DNA from 2 places in the Photobacterium sagamiensis genome. Region 1 is predicted to be linked to the other one. Evidence: riboswitches for the same ligand, from Rfam matches in the RefSeq annotation. Region 1 holds a riboswitch; the other holds the start of a gene.
What was found. Region 1 has a riboswitch for lysine ahead of dapA (4-hydroxy-tetrahydrodipicolinate synthase). Riboswitches for the same ligand answer to the same signal wherever they lie in the genome.
Positions count from the first base shown of each region.

Region 1 (4,220 bases):
ATAATCAGACCACCCTGCAGGTGATCCCGCCATGAAAGGCGTTTGCCCAAGCCGATCTAACATATTTCTCATCTGCTTACCTGTTGGCTCCATTCCCACACTTCGTAATACGGCAAAAAACCACTCTTGTGGCGTTCTGAAGCGCACTGGCGTTTCAACCAAACAAGCAGGGTGATTGATGAGAATGTGATAAAGAGGCTTTAACTCACCTTTATGCTTTAGAAAAGCCGAAGATAGTTTCTCAACGAGATCTTGTTGACCATCCCCCGCAAAATGTAGCGCTAATTTTGCCGCAATATAGTTGGCTGTACTCAAATGCAAAGCCAAATCATTAAGGCAAGCTTCACCTTGTTTAATTCCAGCTTGTGGATATGACTTATTAAGTAACGAGATACTTCCCGGCTCATGCATAGAAAAGTTGAATGCAAAACCTGGTTGATTTTCATTGAAACTGACGGTCCAGCCTGTAATCGCTTTTGCTAAACTCGTGACATCTGTTTGCGAATACCCACCATTCACACCCAGTGTATGTAACTCCATTATCTCTCTGGCTAAATTTTCGTTTAATCCTTTGTTACGTTTTTTCCCGACTTTAGAATGCGGGCCGATAGATAAGTTATTGTCGAGAAATATTAACATCGCAGGATGCTTGATAGACCCCATCAGCATATCTTTAAAGTTCCCATTCCAATATTTCCGAACAATATCATTTTCAATGGTTGCCGCGAGCGGTCTAATCTTTCGCTTATCTACCGAGATCGCAAAGTGATTACTCCAAAATTGGATTAAACGCTCTTGGAAGTCTAATGGTGAGTGAAGTGTTTGTAGATTACGAGCATGGATTTGTTCATTATATTGCTGCTTGGAAAACGTATTTTCCTGCTGTTGTATCTTTTGTTTTTCAGCCTGCTTTTTTTTTGATTTTCGCCTTTTCTGCTGAAAATGTCCCATTTCAATAATAATATCATTGGTCGGAGTCAAGCCTGCAAGAGCATCATGTTTATACGGAACCGTTTCAACTTGTGCAGACAATGTATAAGATTGTAGTGAATTAGCTAAGGCCGCACCAAACCCGAATCGTTGTTGAGCTAAAATTATTCTTGAGTAATATTTCATAAATAGTCTAACTCTTATTTTTAATAAGATTATTTATAAGCATATCGTTAACTAGCCACAAATAATGTGAAGCTAACATTAAAAATACTAGCGAAGTATATAATTTGATGGCGGTTAAGGATTCATGCAATCAATAATTACATCAGATAGCTTTTCTATCGTTATCATTCTTCTTCTGATATAGAGCTTGATAGCGTATTTTGATTACCACCAAGAGCCAAAAGCCATTTGATAATTGGGAACGGTCCTCATTATCCATGACAGGCGATGAAAGTTGCTTTGCATAAATATTCACAATATTATTGACACTTATCCACGTTTGATGTTTGAATCAAGCCATCCCATATTTTATGGGATCAGAAGAGGTGCGTTAACCAGGTGATCTGTTCGAGGTATCCAAATACCCTCGACGGCAGATAAGGGGGATTAACGCCGAGGTAAGTTTGCGTTTGGAAGCAAGGCTTATCGGTTTCTGGGGCTGAATCCTCAGGACTGTCACCTATGGTGGAGAGCTTCTGGTGTTTGTGTTTTATCGCCCCACGTGGCTAATTGTCACTGGCGCCTTCGCAAAACCAAGCTCTCTGAACTGATATCAAAAAGTTCGGATGAGAGATGCCTAATCAAAATTCTATTCCCGCTGTCGGGAATGAACGCTTACAACAAACCACATTATGGACGGCGCTCATCACCCCGTTCCACTCCGATGAGTCTATTGACTTTGCGACCCTGATCCAACTAGCCAAAGAGCAAGATGCGGCCGGGAATGGGATCCTGATCCTCGGCAGTACCGGCGAAGCATTAGCAATGACACCGACGGAACAACAGGATGTGATCCGCCATATCTGTGCGCTGGATCTTTCTGTACCGCTCATGGTGGGTGTCGGCGGCTTCCAGCTGCAGCAACAAATGCAGTGGCTGGATTTTTTACAGGATTTTCCTGTCGATGCCCTGCTGATACCGGTTCCGCTTTACGCCAAGCCTGGTGCCGCTAGCCAGTTGAAGTGGTTTAACAGTCTGCTTGATGCCAGCAATTGGCCATGCATGATCTATAACGTACCTTCACGCACCGGTGTCGCCCTTAATGAGCAAACCTTGGGTTCACTCGAAAGTCATCCCAATACATGGGCAGTGAAAGAAGCCAGCGGAAGCATCGAAGCTTTCACCCGTTACCGCAACGCGGCTCCATCGCTACAGTTTTACTGTGGTGATGATGGCCTGCTGGTCGATTTTGTTGCTGCCGGTGCCTGCGGTCTGGTCTCTGTGGCCGCCAACGCCTGGCCTGAAGCCACTGCACACTATGTTCGCCAGAGCCTTAGCCAAACAGTTCCAAGCTTCAAGACCTTATGGCAACAAGCCAGCAACAGCTTATTCTGTGCCGCCAGCCCGATCCCGGTGAAAGCCCTGATGCAACATCAAGGTCGCCTCAATAACGCTGGACTGCGTCCCCCCCTATACATGGAAGAGATGCAAGAGTTAACCCCTGTTTTAAATGCCGATGCGGCAATATACCAATGGATGAAAACATGTCTGAATCAGTAGTAACCCCGGGCTGGAAGCTTTTACTTGATCAACTTGAGCGCGGCGAAATACGCACTGCAAACCAAGACCCAAAAGGTAACTGGCACGCCGATGCCGCTGTGAAACAGGGGATCTTAGCCGCTTTTCCAGCCGGAGAACTGATCAGCTTCGGACCTGAATACCCTGGCGCAGTTGACAAACATAACCTGTATCCACGTCAGTTTACGCCGGAAGAACAGGTTCGTCTGGTACCGGGGGGCTCAGCAGTTCGTCGCGGTGCTTATGTCGCACCGGGTGTTGTGATCATGCCGCCGGCCTACATTAATATCGGCGCTTATGTCGACAGCGGTACGATGGTAGACAGCCATGCTCTGGTCGGCTCTTGTGCCCAGATTGGCAAGAATGTCCACCTCTCTGCAGGTGTGCAGATTGGCGGTGTGCTTGAGCCTGTAGGTCAAACACCCGTGATCATCGAAGATGACGCCTTTATCGGTGCCGGTTGTGTGATCGTTGAAGGGATTGTTGTAAAAAAAGGGGCGGTACTGGCACCGGGTGTAACGCTGTCAGCTGCAGTAGCTGTTTATGATCTGATTAATGAATGCCAGTTGCCAAAAGGCGCACCGATCCCTGAAGGCGCGGTTGTTGTTCCAGGCAGCCGCCCGGCCAGCAGTGAGTGGGGCAAAAAGATGGGCCTGAGCGTACAGTGTCCGGTGATCATCAAATACCGCGATGACAGTAGCGATGCTTCACTGGTTCTGGAAGAGGCGCTTCGTTAATGGCACTGACTGAGCAAGTTCGCAAGGTACTACAACTCGCCAGCAAGCAACAACCTCATTCATTTTATGCCTATGATCTTGACGGTCTGGATCAGCACTTGGCAGGCCTTGAAAGTGCGCCGGCCAAGTTATGGTATGCCGTTAAAGCTAATCCGTTATCGGCCATCATCCAGGCTCTTGATGCCAGAGGCTTTGGCTTTGATGTCGCAAGCCTAGGCGAGTTAAAACAGGTATTGGCACAAGGCGTCGATCCATCACGTATTTTAAATACCGGCCCGGTAAAAACACCGGAGCACCTTGCCGAGTTTGTTGAGCGCGGCGTGCGTATATTTGTACTTGAAAGCCACCAGCAGGCAGATGATCTGGCCAAGATCGCCCGCGAAAAACAAATCCGTATTCAGGTGCTGCTACGGGTACAGCTTCCGTGGGCGAAAGATCCGGAAGAAAAGATGAATGTATTAGGGGGAAGTAACCCTACCCCGTTCGGGCTGACGCCTGAACAGTGGATGCCTGATACTTTCACTTTGCCTGATGAATTTGAGCTGTTGGGTGTGCATTGCTTCCAATGGGGCAATATCCTTTGTGCCGATACTCTGGTGCAAACCTGGCAGGCAGCTATGCCTAAACTTAACGCCCTGCTTGATGCCTGGCAAATACAAGAACCTGTCGTCGACTTAGGCGGCGGGCTTGGTATCCCTTATGCCGGACAACAGCAAGAGCTAGACTGGCAGCGGGTTTGCCAGGGGCTGGAACAGTTAAAATGCAAATTCCAGCTTGGCGAATGCTGGATGGAATTAGGCCGTTATGCGG
Region 1 covers NZ_JAKJSP010000056.1:29,380-33,599, reverse strand. The annotation lists gene L4D76_RS23020 (DUF1800 domain-containing protein) at 1-1,116, opposite strand, end outside; lysine riboswitch at 1,469-1,639, shown strand; gene dapA (4-hydroxy-tetrahydrodipicolinate synthase) at 1,729-2,655, shown strand; gene L4D76_RS23010 (2,3,4,5-tetrahydropyridine-2,6-dicarboxylate N-succinyltransferase) at 2,640-3,410, shown strand; gene L4D76_RS23005 (PLP-dependent decarboxylase) at 3,410-4,220, shown strand, end outside.

Region 2 (4,220 bases), on a different contig from region 1:
AAACCTGTTTCCTGAGCCGAAACCTGTTCTAACGACCCAATGCTTCTTTATAGTGTTTACGACAAACGGAAACATAACGGTCATTACCGCCAATTTCAACTTGATCACCATCAGCAATGGCCTGACCAGACTCGTCCTGACGGATCACCATATTTGCTTTACGGCCACAATGACAAATCGTCTTAAGCTCGACCAGCTTATCGGCCCATGAAAGCAAATATCGGCTACCTTCAAATAGCTCACCACGGAAATCACTACGAAGACCGTAACATAATACCGGCACATGCAGTTTATCGACGACTTCGGTTAACTGGTAAACCTGATCTTTTGTCAGGAACTGGCACTCATCAATCAATACGCAGTCAATTTTGGATTCACGGTGCAAGGCTTGCAGTTTTTCCCAGAGATCATCTTCGCGAGTATATAACTCCGCATCTTCTTGTAAACCGATCCGAGAGCTGACCTTGCCCTGACCAAATCGGTTATCAATCGCCGCGGTGAAGATCACCGGTAACATACCGCGTTCGCGATAATTAAAAGATGATTGTAATAATGTCGTCGATTTACCCGCATTCATTGCTGAGTAGTAGAAATACATCTGGGCCATGAGGCTCCCCAAAGACTGAAAAACTGCCGAAATGCTACAGAAATTAGCACGGAAATGAAAGGAGATCCCGCATAGAAAATAAGGAATGCAGATGCATCGCTTTTAACTCAAAATCACTTGGCAAGATAAAAAAAAGCCTGCGAAAACATCGCAGGCTTCATCGCAGATTATGGATCTGTTATACGTTTGCAGTAGCACCTATTGGGCGGCGAGAGAGCCACGATAGCATTACACAAACCACAATAAATGTGATGGTTGCGGCCATAAATGACACTGCCAGTGAACCCGTCATGCCCAGCACCAAGAAACCAATGGCCGACACCAAAGCGACCGAAAGCGCGTAAGGTAGCTGAGTCGATACATGATCAATATGGTGACAACGAGCACCGGTTGAAGACAGTATTGTGGTATCAGAAATCGGAGAACAATGGTCACCGAAAACCGAACCTGCCAGAACCGCACTTAACATCGGCAATAGCAAAGCAATCTCTGTCGCGGCAGATAAATCACCTGCAATCGGTAACATAATACCAAAAGTACCCCAAGAAGTTCCTGTTGAGAACGCCATAATACCTGATAGCAAGAACAGGATAACGGGTAGCATCGTTGGGTCAATATTGCCTTGTACCAGCGTAGACAAATACTTTCCGGTCGCCATATCGCCGATTACGCTACCGATACTCCAGGCGAACAACAGGATCAGAATGGCACCAAACATCGATTTAGCACCGATCCACAATGTTTTCACGACCTCAGCCATCGGGATTTTCTGACGCAAGACAGGAATAAGCGCCGACACCAAACCAAAGAAACCACCGTAACATAGCGATTTACCCACATCGGTATTTTCAAAAGCACCCAGAATATTGAACGCAATACCATCCGCTTCCAGAGCCTGATAACCCGTATAAATCATAAAGAAGAAAGTGGAGAGGATCAGAATCACAATCGGCATAACCAGATCAGCAACACGGCCATGCTCACTTTCTTCGATTTCCAGCTCATCATTCAGATCTTTAGCCTGACTGTTATCATCACCTTCATCGAACCCATAACCATGACTTGCCTCTACTTCATGCTTTTTCATGGCGCCAACATCGATTTGGAACCAAGCAACAGCAAAAACCATCAGCAGAGCAAATACGGCATAGAAATTCATTGGTGCCAGCTGCAAGAATGCACTTAATGCTGAATATTCAGTCACACCATGTGACACCAGAATGCCACCAATAACGGTAATGATATAAGCGCCCCAGCTGGATGCCGGCATTAATACACACATAGGTGCAGCCGTTGAATCCAGAATATAAGCCAGTTTAGCGCGTGAAACATAGAAGCGGTCAGTGACCGGGCGAGAAATCGAACCTACCGCCAGGCTATTAAAATAGTCATCAACGAAAATGAAAACACCTAAAAATGCAGCCAGGAGCTTCGCACCACGTTTAGTTTTAATCTTGGTTTGTGCCCATTCGGCAAATGCGCGTGTACCACCCGATAAGGTCAGTAATGCCGTCATCATTCCCAGTAAAACCAGGAATACCACGATACTCATGTTCCAGCTATTAATGGCACCATCTTCGATGAATACGCTTTTGACTGTTGTTAACAAGTAATCTGCGGTGGCCCCTGCAGAGAAATCGGTTAATAACAGTGCGCCTAATACGACACCAACACCTAAAGAAACCAATACTTTACGTGTAAGGACAGCCAATACTAATGCCACTAAAGGCGGTAAAAGCGAAATGGAAGAATGGGAAAAATCTACAATATTCATGATCTCTACTACAACCGATATTGGTCGGAGATCTACTGCTGAACACGGGAATAACCGTGATTAGATGAGTATAAGGAAAGAAGATAAACCTCTCCCGACCCCACAGTAGCGCTCCATAGTTAATGTAATTTATACTATGGCAGTGTTGCCCCTATTTGGTGACAACCCCAGCAAGAAGGCTTGATAAACCTTTCTAACTTCGGCATTGGCTCCTTTCGCAAACTATCATCGGAATCACCCTACAGCTTGCTACTTATAGACAATGCGCCTCTACCCTTAGTCAAGGAATGGTTCATTCTACGGAATGTCGACTCTTTTGCAACAACTTAAAGTGAAAGATTTCACACAAATAGTGAATAATATTGCCGAAGTGGTGAGTTTTTAACCACAAAATCCAAATTTGAATACGATTATTATGAAATGGCGGACATTTATATATAGCGATGAATCACATTTTGGTTGATATTTCCAAACCAAAATGTGATTACATTTTTTCATAATTGAGAATTCATTCGACAAACGAACATTATTTAATTATTAAACAAATAAATTGTTTGGCACTGACGCTATAAAAGTATTATTATTGATAAATATTGCTTTTTGACTGCTATTATTAATGTGGCAAGTTTGAAATTAACAGGAAATAAAAATGTCTGATGTAATGAAAGCGCTATTAAACCTTCGCAGCCTTCGCGCACTTTCTCGCGAATATACACTTGAGCAACTACAAGAAGCTCTGGAAAAACTACAAACAGTCGTTACTGAACGTGAAGAATCTGAAGCGGAAGATATCGCTAAAGAAAATGAGCGTAACGAAAAGCTGGATCATTACCGTGAAATGCTTCTGGCTGATGGTATCGACCCAGAAGAATTACTTTCTAGCCTAGCTAAAGCACCAAAAGCTAAGCGTGCTTCACGTCCAGCAAAATATAAATTCATCGACGAAAACGGTGAAGAAAAAACGTGGACAGGCCAAGGCCGTACACCAAGTTCATTGAAGAAAGCGTTAGATGCCGGTCAATCTATTGATGATTTCGAAATCTAATAGGCTGTATACCAGTTGAATAAAAGCCCGGCTATCACGCCGGGCTTTCTATATTCAGTAAAAGCATTTTCATTTAATAACTATCTACTACTACTTTAGGGTTAATCACCTGTCACTCAGACAATTCACGCAGCCACAAATAATCTCAATACTCATTGATGATGTTAATAATAGCCATTAAAAACCCCGCGAAATGAGCTGACAAGCTTTTAGCAAGATAAAAAACATTTTATCCGTACACGGCTACTCCTACTCATCAGCTCAACCGTATGATATTGAAATTAAAGAAAATTTTACATCAACAAATCTCATGAAGAAGAAACGGTAACATGCTGACAAACGATCAGACACAACGAAAAAGAGCCAGGTATTAATGCCTGGCTCTATCTCTTTTTAAAATCAAAAAATCAAAGGTTATCGAATTCGGTCTGCGAGATGACTCACCGCTAAAGCAAAATAATGCGAACGATTCCAGCTTAATAGGGTTTGATAATTACCATAAATCAGATATGCACGCCCTCGTTGATCATCAGGTTGAATAAGCCATGCGTCAATATTAACCTTTGGTAGGGCTTGTCCATTTATTTTCCTGACTCCTAGCTTCTGCCATTCATCTAAAGGTCTCGCTTTTTCCTTTTCGACACCTTTAAATGATGCGCTTATTCCTGCCGGGAATTTAACCTGTCTTCCCCAGGTATATTCATCATTCCAGCCCGACATCTTCAGATAATTTGCCGCTGAGGCAAAAACATCCTCTTCGCTCTGCCAGATATCAATACGTCCGTCATTATTTC
Region 2 covers NZ_JAKJSP010000032.1:79,721-83,940, reverse strand. The annotation lists gene L4D76_RS16375 (thymidine kinase) at 29-607, opposite strand; gene L4D76_RS16370 (Na+/H+ antiporter NhaC family protein) at 786-2,381, opposite strand; lysine riboswitch at 2,480-2,662, opposite strand; gene L4D76_RS16365 (H-NS family histone-like protein) at 3,031-3,426, shown strand; gene L4D76_RS16360 (lytic murein transglycosylase) at 3,841-4,220, opposite strand, start outside.
Region 2: another riboswitch for lysine. It lies ahead of L4D76_RS16370 (Na+/H+ antiporter NhaC family protein); the one in region 1 lies ahead of dapA (4-hydroxy-tetrahydrodipicolinate synthase).